Regions from separate parts of the Lentzea xerophila genome, predicted to be linked through region 2. Evidence: predicted binding sites of a transcription regulator. Region 2 holds the regulator's gene; the other holds the start of a gene.

Region 1 (6,110 bases), 8.2 Mb from region 2:
GATCTGTTGCGGCGCCTGCCCCAGGACATCGTGATCGGACGGCCCGCGCGGGCCGACTGGTTCGACGACAGGGTCTACAAGCGCGGGGCGCTGACGTTGCACGCCCTGCGCGGTGAGATGGGCGACGACTCGTTCTTCGCGCTGCTGCGGGAGTGGTGTGCGCGCCACCGGCACGGCGTGGTGACGACCGAGGACTTCCTGGCGCTGGCCGGACATCGGGACCTGCTGACCCGCTGGCTCTTCGAGCCGGAGCTGCCGAGCTAGCCCGTCCATCTCCACACCAGCGGTGGCCGGCCACCTTGGGGCAGCGCCGAAGCGTGCTGGCTGGTGCGTTCCAGTCCGGGCACGCGATCCATCGTGCGGCCCAGGTTGGCCGGGTAGGGACGATCGCCGGTCAGGGACTCGGTCACGTCGAGCGCCTGGGCCGTGGTGAACTCACGTCCGAGCAGACCGGCGGTGAACGGCACGTCGCGCCACAGCTTGTCCGCGAGCAGCGGCCGGCAGTCGGCGACGATCCGGTCGTGGTCGAAGGCCAGCGCGGGCACGTCGTCGAGACGTGCCCAGACGGCCGGATCGCCGGTCGGGCGGGCGATCGTGGCCCACAGGGCGATCGAGAGGGTCGGGCCGCGCGGGTCACGCGACGGCTCGTCGAACGTGGCGAGCTGGCCGGTCGCCGTCACGGACTCCTCGGCCAGGCCCAGCTTTCCCGTGACGGCTCTGGTGGTCGCCTCGCGCAGCCGCTCGCCCTTGCCCAGCAGGACACCGGGTAGCGCCAACTCGCCCGCGAACGGCTCCTGTGCGCGCGGGGCCACCCCCACGAGCACCGCGCGTGCGTCCGGATCAAACCGGAGCGCGATCACGTCCACCGAGACCAACGTCGACTCGATCATGTCGTGGATTGTCCCGCACCGCGTAGTCCGCCCTGGCCGGCCCCGCGCCGGTGACGAGCACGTCGACATCGAGCAGGTCCTCCAGGTACGCGACGGGGTCGGGCATGTCCTCCAGGGTCGACCCGGTGGCGACCTTCAGGCCGTCAGCGTCCAGGTGCGTCACGGCCAGCCCGTCGATACCCCCACAGCAATCGACGGAATAGCGCAGCAACGCGGCGTCCAGGTGCCCGGCCCGCCAGGCGCCCTGGAACTCCCCTGTGCCGTTGTGCGGCTCCGGGAAGCGCTCGAGGACGGCCTGGTCCTCGGTCGGCAGCGGACCGGCGCCGTGGCGCGTCTGGTAGGTCCTGGTCACGCCGATCACGCGGGCCGGACGTCCTTGCAGCAGTTCCCGGGCGTTGCGCGGCACGACCGTGGACCAGGTGGTGTGCGGGTGGAAGCCGTAGGTCTCGTCGAGCAGGACGCCCTGCGCGCCCTCGAAGACGACTCGGCCTGCGTCGAGCAGTCCTTCGTGGCCCTCGGTGATGCGGACGGCGTCCGCGAACGCGCCGTAGAGCCCGACCAGTTCGCCGACGTCCGGGCCGTCGCCGATCAACGGCTCGTAGAACCTTGCGAGCGCGTCCAGTTTCGTGCGCAGCACCGCGGGGTTCAGGCAGTCGCCGACGGTCGGGGCGGGGCCCGGCTCGCCGAGCACCCGTTGCCCCTCGACCACGTCCCCCTCGCTTGCCCCGGCGAGCAGCCCGTACCAGGCTGTTTCGCCGATCCCCTTGCCGCACGACCCGTGCCGGTCGCCGCCCCTGGCCCTCTCCCTGGCCCGGTTCGCGGCCACGTGGAACGGCGTCGTGAGCAGTGCTTGAGCGTCGATCGACATCAGCGACAGCGGGTCGGCGACGCCGAGGGCCTCCAGTTCGCGTGACTCGGTCGCCAGCGCGATCGGTTCGACCAGCACGTAGCGGGAGAGCCAGGTCGGCACGCCCGCGAGCGTGCCGGACCCGAACTGGCTGAACGTGTGGTGCCGCCCGTCGACGACCACGTTGTGCGCGGCCTGCGCTCCCCCGTTGAACCGCACCACCACCGACACCGGCCCGTCGGCGCACAGCGCGTCGACCACCGCTCCCTTGCCCTCGTCGCCGAACCCCAGCCCGACGACGATCACGTGGTCCCTCACGTCAGCGCCACGTCGTCGGGACCGTCGATGCCGAGCGGAGTCGCGGTGGACGCGACCGACCGCGCGCCACCGACGGCGACCAGGGCCTTGCCGACGGCCTTGCTCTCGGCGACCGAGCCGATCTCGGCGAGGTCCACCAGTGCCTGGTCGAGGTCGACCACGCGTTCCTCCATGCCGATCGTCGCGGCGATCAGCTCGCACACCGCGCCGGGATCGTCGAGCTTGAGGAAGTTCTGCCCGAGGATCGTCCGCCAGTGCTCACCGATGGTGTCGTCGTTGAAGTACGACGACTGGTTCGGGAGGATGAAGTAGACGTTCCACTTGCGGGCCAGTTCGCGGTACACCGACACCGGGTCGATGTCCTGCTTGACGTCGTCACCGATGATCCGGCGGATGTGCCTGGCCTCCAGGCGTGGCTTGTTCAGCTCGTCGCCGATGATGAACAGGTAGCCCTTGCGGCCGCGCTTCTGCCACGCGTCGGTGACCACGTGCCGCGCGACGAAGTACGCGGCCAGTTCGTAGGACTCGCTCTTCTGCCCGCCACCGTTGCCCTCGAGGAAGATGTCCCGCAGCTGCTCGTCCATGCGGTTGTCCGACTCGAACTGGCCGACTTGGAGCGGAACCCGGTCGCTGTCGGCGTCACCGATCCCGCCGAACATCAGCTGCGGGTCGGCGAGATATCCCTTGCGCTGCAACAGGCCGTGCAGCTTGCCGAGCTTGCCCTGCATGATTCTCGGCACGCTGCCCATCGACCCGGTCACGTCGAACAGCACCGCGATCGGTGTCGAGTCGGCGTGGTCGGGCGAGTCGCGGCACTCGCGGAACGCCACCTTGAACGGGTCGAGCGACGGCGCGGCCTTCCAGCTCGCCGCGGGTGCCGACTTCATCGAGGCGGTGTAGCCGAAGTCCGCGATTCCCTTGGCCGCGCGGAAGGTCTTCGCCGCGGCGTAGGCGTTGTCATCCCACTTGCCGTGTCCCATCGTCATGCTCCTGTCTTCTTGGGAAGGACGAACGGGCGGAAAACCCGTGCGCCGTAAAGGTCTTCGAGCAGGTCGTCGTACTCGCCGAGCAGGTCGACGGCGTCAGGTCGCCGCGACGGGCGGTCCTGCAGGCATCCACGAGCAAAGGCCTTCTGCCGATGTTCGTTGTGCGCCAAGAGGTCGAGCATCAGCGCGTGTGCCATGTGGACGTCCGTCGCCGCGGTGACCGGTTCGCCTGCTTCGACTTCCGGCGGGTAGGTGATAGTGCGGCTGGTCGCGAGGAGCCGCTGGCCTTCCTCGACGGCGAACGACCAGCCGGCCAGCACGATCCCGTGCTGCCGCGGGTGCACCATGACGTTCTCGGCGGTCACGGCGCCGTGCACCAGGCCGATCTGGTGTGCACCGGCCAGTGCTTTGAGCAGCCTGCGATGCATCCACGCGTAGTCGCGCCCGTCGAGCCCTTCCGGGAACGCGCGCCGAACGTCCGCGAGCGTCACGAAACCGTCCAGCAGCGGGTCGAGCACTGTGAAGGCACGCGAGCCCTTGGCGACGTCGCCCGACGTGTCGAGCAGGCGCGGATAGAAGGGGCGCAACCACTGGTTCTGGTCGGTGAAGCTCTCCAACGCCCGCAACGCCTGCCACTCACCGTGCAGCAACGGGTTGAGAGCCGGGTTGCGCACCACCTTGACCACGTACGGCCCGTCCGCCTCGTACAGGTTGGCGATGCTGCCAGCCGCGAACGGTTCCCCGATGCGGTAGACGCCGGTCTCTGTTCTCATCTCGACGGTCGTGCTCTGCGTCCACTCGTGGTGCAGGCGGGTCAGCATCGCCGCTGCCGCGTGTGCCCTCGTGTTGCCCGGTCCGACCACATCAGGGTGCAGCACCGAGGCCAGCGTTCGGTACAGGCGCCGTGCCTGCTTGCGCTGGGCGGGATCGGCGGTGCGAGGCCCGAACAGCCCCTCGGCCGATCCGGCTCGTTCCACCAGCTCCAGTGCCTCCGCTGTCGTGACCATGGTTTGAGTCTATGCGACTCAAACCCGGATTGCAACGCTGGCGTTCGTGAGCGGACTCATGGTGTTCTCCTCCCCGGCGGCCGGGTACCCGGCCTCGATACGGGAGGAGGAAATGTGCTGTTCGTCGTCATGGGCTGCTCTGTGGCTTTCGCACTGCTCGTCGTCGAGGTGGTCCACCGGCTGGTGCGCCGCTTCACCCACAGCGGCAAGATGTACCGGCCCGGCCAGGTGTTCGGCGCTCTGCTGGCCGCGCAGATAAGCCTCAGCGTGTACCCGGTCGACGCTCCGGTCGTGCTGCACGCGCTGGGCATCGCGTTGATCCTCGCCGGAGCGTGGTTGCTGGCCGCGCTCGTCAGCACCCTTGTGGACATTTCGCTGTCGCGGATCCGCACGGACGTCACGGACAACCGGCACGCGCGGCGGGTGCACACGCAGGTCACGCTGGTCCGGCGGCTGGTGCTGGTCGTCATCGGCGTGCTGGCGGTCGGCGCGATCCTGATGACTTTCCCCGGAGCACGGGCCGTCGGGTCGACCGTGCTGGCCTCCGCGGCGGTCATCGGTGCGGTGGCGGCGTTCTCCGCGCAGTCGTTGCTGGGCAACCTGATCGCGGGGCTGCAGATCGCGTTCAGCGACGCGGTGCGGCTCGACGACATCGTGGTGGTCGAAGGCGAGTGGGGACGGGTCGAGGACATCACGCTGACGTACGTGGTGCTGCACCTGTGGGACGACCGGCGCCTGGTGCTGCCGACCTCCTACTTCCTGAAGACCCCCTTCGAGAACTGGACCCGTACGCAGTCGGCGTTGCTCGGGACCGTCGAGATGGATCTGGACTGGACGGTGCCGGTCGAGGCGATGCGGCAGGAGATGCGGTCCATGTTGGAGGCCAGCGACCTGTGGGACGGGCGGGTGTCCGTGTTGCAGGTGACGGAGGCGACGCACGGGTTCGTGCGGTTGCGTGCGCTGGTCAGCGCGGCCGACGCCGGCAAGCTGTGGGACCTGCGCTGTCTCACGCGCGAGCACCTCGTCGACTGGGTGCAGCGCCAGCACGGCGGCTCGTTGCCGCAGGTGAGGACGCGGACGGTCACCGGCGCCAAGCGGCAGCAGCCGGCCAGCGACCAGCACACGGACGCTCGCGTGTTCGGGGAGAGCGCGGACGGGACGCTGCGGGAGCAAGCGTTTGCGGGACCGAAGCAGTAGTGGATGCCACCAGACTGACCACATGAGAACCGGAGATCAGGTCGTTCAGGGGCTGCCGTGGCGGTGGCGGGCGCAGGGGACGATCTTCATCATCGGCGGGCTCGGGTTCCTGTTCGACGCGTGGGACGTCACGCTCAACGCGTTCCTGATCCCGCTGGTCGCCGCCGAGTGGGGGCTCAGCCTGGGTGAACGCGGCTGGGTCGGCACGGCGAACCTGATCGGGATGGCGGTCGGCGCGTTCGTGTGGGGCTCGATCGCGGACACCATCGGGCGCAAGAAGGCGTTCAGCCTCACGATCGGCATGTTCTCGCTGTTCACCGTCCTGGGCGCCGCCTCGCCGGACTTCGTGACGTTCTGCGTGTTCCGGTTCCTGGCGGGCGTCGGGCTCGGCGGGTGCATCCCGGTGGACTACGCGCTGGTCGGCGAGTTCACCCCGGCCAAGGTGCGCGGACGGGTGCTGGCGGCGATGGACGCGTTCTGGCCGCTGGGCGCGACGCTGTGCGGGCTCACCGCGGTCTACCTCGCCGACCTGGGCAGCTGGCGGCTCCTCATGCTCACGATGGTGCTGCCCGCGCTGCTGCTGTTCTGGATCCGGCGGTCGATCCCCGAGTCACCGATGTTCCTGGTCGCGAAGGGCCGCACGGCAGAAGCCAAGAAGGTCATCGACGACCTCGTCGCGCGGACCGGGGCGCCGAAGGAGCAGTGGCGGCTGCCGGAGCCGCAGAACGTCCAGCGCCTCTCCGCCAAGGCGATGTTCACGCAGCTCAAGGACATCTGGCAGTACGACCCGAAACGCACGGCAGCGTTGTGGGTGCTGTTCCTCGCGGTGTTCCTGCTCTACTACGGCGCCGTCACGTGGCTGCCG
Region 2 (6,110 bases):
CCGCGAGCTGGGCGTCTCCTCCGAGGCGTCGGCGGACGAGATCAAGAAGTCGTACCGCAAGCTCGCCCGCGAGCTGCACCCCGACGCGAACCCCGGTGACGCCAAGGCCGAGGCCCGCTTCAAGTCGGTCTCCGAGGCCTACGGCGTGCTGTCGGACCCGGCCAAGCGCAAGCAGTACGACGAGGCACGCCGCCTGTTCGCCGGCGGTGGTGGCTTCCCCGGCTCCGGTGGCTTCGGCTCCGGCGGCTTCGACGTCAACGACCTGTTCGGCCGTGCCGCGCAGGGCACCGGTGGCGGCGGCCTGGGCGACCTGCTCGGCGGCCTGTTCAACCGGCGTGGCGGCGCGGCGGGCGGTTCGCCCACGCGGCCGCGTCGTGGCGAGGACGTCGAGACCGACGTCCGCATCGACTTCACCGAGGCGGTTCGCGGGGCGACGGTGCCGTTGCGCCTGTCCTCTCCCGCCGCCTGCACGACGTGTGGTGGTTCGGGTGCCAGGCCGGGCACCACGCCGCACACCTGCGCGACCTGTTCCGGCTCCGGCCTGGTCACCCGCTCGCAGGGCGCGTTCGCGTTCAGCGAGCCGTGCCGTGACTGCCGCGGCACCGGCCGGATCATCGACGACCCGTGCCCCGAGTGCGCCGGCGACGGCGTCAGCACCCGCACCCGCACGCTGACCGTGCGGATCCCGTCGGGTGTCGACGACGGCCAGCGGATCCGGCTCGCGGGACAGGGCGAACCGGGCCGCAACGGTGGCCCGAACGGCGACCTGTTCGTGCGCGTGCACGTCAACCCGCACAGCGTGTTCGGCCGCCAGGGCAACGACCTGACGCTGACGGCGCCGATGACGTTCTCCGAGCTGGCGCTCGGCACGACGTTGACCGTGCCGACACTGGACGGCAAGGTGACCTTGAAGGTGCCCGCGGGCACCGGCTCCGGGCGGGTGCTGCGGGCGCGGGGCAAGGGGATCACGAAGCGGGACGGGTCCGCGGGCGATCTCCTGATCACCCTGGAGGTCGCGGTGCCGAACAACCTCTCGTCCGAGGCCCGCAAGGCCCTCGAGGCCTACGCCGACGTGACCACTGACCATGATCCGCGCGGTGAGTTGAACGCGCTGCTTGAAGGGCGGTGAGTTCGGTGGGTTTTCCGTTCCCTCCCGGGACCGATGAGGACACGCCGTTCTTCGTGATCTCGGTGGCGGCCCAGTTGTCGGGGCTGCACGCCCAGACCCTGCGCTCCTACGACCGGATGGGCCTGGTCTCCCCCGGCCGCACGTCCGGTGGCGGGCGCCGGTACTCGATGCGCGACATCGTGCTGCTGCGCGAGGTCCAGCGGTTGTCGCAGGACGAGGGCGTGAACCTCGCCGGCATCAAGCGGATCATCGATCTGGAGAACCAGGTCGACGCCCTGCGAGCACGGGTCAGCGAGTTGACCCAGGAACTGGCGCAGGCGCACGCGGCGGCCGACGCCGCGGCCGCCGCGGTGCACGCGTCCTACCGGCGCGACCTGGTGCCGATCCGGCAGGAGACCGCGCTCGTGGTGTGGAAACCCAAGCCCAGGAAATAGGCCGAGCGCTTCTGACGCGCTGGGTCAGCGCTCTTCGAAGTAGAACCCGGTCTCCAGGTCCTCCAGGAGGCCGGGTTCCCGCGGTTCCCAGCCCAGCAACGCCTTCGTGCGCTCACTCGACGTGGGTGCGTCGCGCGCGACCATGTCGGTGAGCGGGCCGAAGTGCTCCGCCGCCCGTTCCGCCGTAATGCTCTCGACGGGAAGGTTCAGCTTCCGTCCGATGACCTCGGCGATCGCCCGCAGCGGCACGGCCCCCTCGGCGACCGCGTGCAGCACCGCGTTGGCGGGAGCCCGTTCGACGGCCAGCCGGTACAGCCGCGCCGCGTCCAGCGTGTGCACGGCGGACCAGCGGTTCGCGCCGTCGCCGGGGTAGCCGGACACGCCGGTGGCACGGGCGGTCCTGACCAGGATCGGGATGAAACCGGCCGTGTCCAGTGCACTGTGGACGGTCGGTGGCAGCACGACGACCGAGCCCCGCACGGTGGTGGCGTCGATGATCAGGTTGCGTGCGGTGCCGCGGGAGTGGTCGTCGGGGACGCGCTCGTCCTCGGTGGCCGTGTGGCCCAGGCCGGAGTAGGACAGCGTGCCGGCGGTGCCGACCAGCGTCTTGCCGGTGCCGGACAGCTCGTCGAGGAACGCCCGGACGACCGCGATGTCGGCGTCGGAGGCGCCCCGGTAGTCGCCGGAGAACATCTCCTCGTGCTTGAACGCCAGGTGGACCACGGCGTCTGCCTCGGCCGCCCCCTTGCGCAGCCCGTCCAGGTCGTCGAGATCGCCTCGCCGGACGGCGACGCCCTGGGCTTCGAGCCTGGCGGCGGACGCGTCCGAGCGGGCCAGCCCGACGACCTCGTGCCCTGCCCGCAGCAGTTCCGGGACCAGCGCCGACCCGACGTGGCCGCTGGCGCCTGTGACGAAGACCTTCATGACACTCCTCGAAGTGATGCGACTTGGTCTCATCAACAGTAGCAGAGTGATGAGACTGAGTCGCATCACTTAGACTGTGCGGCATGGGTCGATGGGAGCCGGACGCGCGGGAGCGGTTGGTGCGCGCCGCACTCGACCTGTTCAGCGAGCAGGGGTACGACAACACCGCGGTCGCGCAGATCGCCGAACGCGCGGGCCTCACGAAGAGCACGTTCTTCCGGCACTTCCGGGACAAGCGCGAGGTGCTGTTCAGCGGGCAGGAGGCGCTGTCCGGCCTGCTGGCCGGCGGAATCGCCGGTGCGTCCGAGTCGGCGGAGCCGCTGGCCGCGGTCGAGGCGGCGCTGGCGGCGATCTCCGCCGGGTTCACCGAGGAGCGCCGGGAGCACGGACCGCAGCGGCTGGCGGTGGTCGCGAGCAACGTCGAGCTGCGCGAACGCGAGGCGTTGAAGATGGTCGGGTTCTCCACCGCGATGGCGGACGCGCTGAGGCAGCGCGGCGTGCCGGAACTGGAGGCGAGCGTGGCGGCCGAGCTCGGCCTGCTGGCGTTCCGGCGCGCCTACAGCGGCTGGCTGGAGACCGGCGGGGACTTCGCCGAAGTCGCCCGCCGGTCGCTCGCCGACGTCCGTGCGGCGGTCACAGCTCTAGACCCGCGTTCCGCACATGGGGGTTGATCAACTTTGGTGATCATTTCCGAGGTGGGATTTGATCATCTTGGCCTGGTTGGATCAACCTCTAGCAGGGCCAGGAGTGTGGCCTGTAGTGGTGGTGGTTGCGGGATGCCGGGAGGTTCGTTCGCGGTGGCAGGGATGAGCCGGAGCCGGGCCAGCGCCTCGAAGATCAGCCGGCCGGTGGGTTTGGCGGGGCGTCCGACGTAGAGTCCGTCGAGTGTGGTGTGCGGGGCGATCGCGAGTCGTGTCTGGCGTTCGATCAGGCAGAAGATCAGCAGTGCCAGGCAGATCACGGTGATCAGCGCGGCGATGCGCCGGTTGTTCTTGAGGAACAGCGGCGCCACCGCGAGTGGTCCCTTGAACGCGCCGTAGCGGCGTTCGACGGTTTCCTGGCCCTTGTAGCGGCGCAGCACTTCGGCCGTGTCGGCGTCGGCGGGATGAAGGTTGGTCAGCAGCGCGTGCCAGCCGTCGAGGGCGGCCTCGGCGGCCAGGGCCTGGTCGTCGAACTCCCAGGCCAGGGCGGGTTTGCTGGTGGCGGGGTCGGTGCTCACCGTGGCGCGCAGCAAGGCGCTGACCCGGCGGGCCTTGCTGATCGTGGCGATCCGGGCGGTGACTGACGCGGCGTCGGGATAGTGCCGGCTGCCCAGCCCGCGTGCCAGCCGCCCCAGGTCGGCGCGGGCCTGGGCGAGTTTGCGTTCTCGTGCGGTGACGGCGGCCTGGGCGCGGGCGGTGGAGTGCACGAACACCCGGCGCAGCGTGAGCACGGGGTCCTTCTTGCGGGGCCCGGTCAGCGTCATAGTGTCCTCGAGCACCCGCCACCGGCCCTGCTCGGCGGTAGGCTTTCCCAGGTCTCGTTCGGCCACGTGGTCGACCTCGACTGCGGCGTGGATGTCCAGCGTGGCAAGGACAGCGGCCGGGACGTAGGTCTTGGACGCGGGCGCCAGGAACGCGACACCGGCATCAGCCATCGCCACAAGGTTGCTGTAGGACACCAGTTTGGAATCCCCGACCAGCAAGAAGTCCCGCGGCGCGGCCATTTTCGTCAGCGCGGTCATCGCCGCGACGACCTGAGTCACCTCGCCGGCGTTGCCGTCGTAGGCGCGGTGGAACACCGGGACCGCGCCGTCGGAGGTGACCGCCAGCCCGGCCTGGATCTGTTTGAGGTCGTGGCGGCGGTCTTTGGGGTGGCCGTACTTCGGGGCCGGGTAGTCCTCGTCGTTGCCGGCGAAGTCCCCGTGCAGGGAGATCGAGGTCATGTCCCAGTGCAGCCGGGACACCTCCAGCCCGAACGCCGAGATCGCCTGGGCCCCAACGGATCCGATGATCCCGTCCAGCTCGGGCGCGATCGCGTCCAGCGCCCGGCCGATCCGGTCGTCGTTGAGCAGCTCGGCGGCGATGCCGAAAACCTCCTCGACCGCCCACTGGCCGGCCCATTCCGATACCCGGACCAGCGGCGCGGGCGAGGTGAGCCGGTTCGCGATCAGCGCCTCGATCACCTGGCCGTGGCTCAGATGCGCGAGATCACGCACCGGACACGCCCGGTCGATGATCCCGGCCAGGTCCAGGCGGCGGCAGTAGTCGGCCACGACCGGCAACGCGCCCAGCGACTTCTCCAGCCTCGCCGTCACATACCGGGCCCGCTGTCCACGTTGATCCACGACCGGACACCCTGGCAGAACTCCCTGATCAGGCAGCCACTGGGCCGCCTGATCAAGTCACTCACTTCTATGTGCGGAAGACGGGTCTAGATGTGATGTCCAGGGACGTTGTTCCGGACGTGATGGCCTGTCGTGAAGACAGGTGAAGGCCTCTGGATGTGAAGTGGAGCTGTCTAGGAACCGCTTCACACACCGGAGGCCTTCGTGTCCCACCCTAACGCCACGCTGACCCCACGGACTCGACTGCGCTTGGCTCGCCTGATCGTGGAACAGGACTGGCGGCCCGCCGAAGCGGCGAAGATGTTCATGGTCGCGGAGCGAACCGCACGCAAGTGGGCCGCCCGCTATCGCGACGAGGGCGGGGCCGGGATGCTCGACCGCAGCTCGCGTCCGCGTCACAGCCCGAACCGCACACCCGAACCGCTCGTGCGGCAGATCGTGCTCCTGCGCTGGCGGCACCGGCTGGGCCCGGTCCAGATCGCGGGCCGGCTGGGCCTGGCCGCCTCCACCGTGCACGCCGTGCTGGTGCGCTGCCGGATCAACCGGCTCTCCCGCATCGACCGCGTCACCGGCGAACCCCTGCGCCGCTACGAACACCCCCACCCCGGTTCGCTGATCCACGTCGACGTCACCAAGTTCGGCAACATTCCCGACGGCGGCGGACACCGCTTCGTCGGACGCCAGCAAGGCGACCGCAACAAGCGAGCCATGCCAGGCCTGCCCAAAGGCAAAGACTACAAACCCTTGACCGGCAAAGCCTTCCTGCACACGGTCGTCGATGACCATTCCCGCATCGCCTACGCCGAAATCCACACCGACGAACGAGGCGACACCGCTACCGCCGTCCTGCGCCGCGCGACCGCCTGGTTCCGCGAGCACGGAGTCGTTGTCGAACGAGTCCTGTCCGACAACGGCTCCGCCTACCGCTCCTTCGCCTGGCGCGACGCCTGCGCAGAACTTGGCATCCGGCACAAACGCACCAGGCCCTACCGGCCTCAGACCAACGGCAAGGTCGAACGCTTCCACCGCACCCTGGCTGACGGCTGGGCCTACGCCCGCCACTACCAGTCAGAAACCGAGCGCCGAACCGCCCTGCCCGGCTGGATCCATTTCTACAATCACCACCGAGCCCACTCCGCCCTCGGAGGCCAGCCACCCATCACCCGGCTGACCAACCTCCCTGGACATCACATCTAGAGGGCGCTGAGTAGCTCCCCGACCTCGGCGGCGATGCGGTCCAGCGCCTGGTCGTTGTCGTGGGCGGCGATCGCGCGGTCGATCCAGTTCGCGATCAACG

The links. Region 2 encodes HspR, which represses chaperone genes until heat shock. Its sites were predicted from a motif close to ANNTTGAGTNNNNNNNACTCAANNT; they were not measured.
Region 1: a site for HspR is predicted at 4,049-4,073, ahead of ACRSBM_RS01950 (adenylate cyclase). Genes of this name have one in related genera too.

The regions. Positions count from the first base shown of each region.
Region 1 covers NZ_CP194934.1:382,325-388,434, reverse strand. The annotation lists gene ACRSBM_RS01970 (M1 family metallopeptidase) at 1-264, shown strand, start outside; gene ACRSBM_RS01965 (NUDIX hydrolase) at 261-890, opposite strand; gene ACRSBM_RS01960 (adenylosuccinate synthetase) at 841-2,055, opposite strand; gene ACRSBM_RS01955 (hypothetical protein) at 2,052-3,041, opposite strand; gene ACRSBM_RS01950 (adenylate cyclase) at 3,038-4,048, opposite strand; gene ACRSBM_RS01945 (mechanosensitive ion channel family protein) at 4,163-5,245, shown strand; gene ACRSBM_RS01940 (MFS transporter) at 5,268-6,110, shown strand, end outside.
Region 2 covers NZ_CP194934.1:8,579,966-8,586,075, forward strand. The annotation lists gene dnaJ (molecular chaperone DnaJ) at 1-1,129, shown strand, start outside; gene ACRSBM_RS41230 (heat shock protein transcriptional repressor HspR) at 1,135-1,563, shown strand; gene ACRSBM_RS41235 (SDR family oxidoreductase) at 1,588-2,487, opposite strand; gene ACRSBM_RS41240 (TetR/AcrR family transcriptional regulator) at 2,571-3,158, shown strand; gene ACRSBM_RS41245 (IS1634 family transposase) at 3,194-4,813, opposite strand; gene ACRSBM_RS41250 (IS481 family transposase) at 5,018-6,010, shown strand; gene glyA (serine hydroxymethyltransferase) at 6,007-6,110, opposite strand, start outside.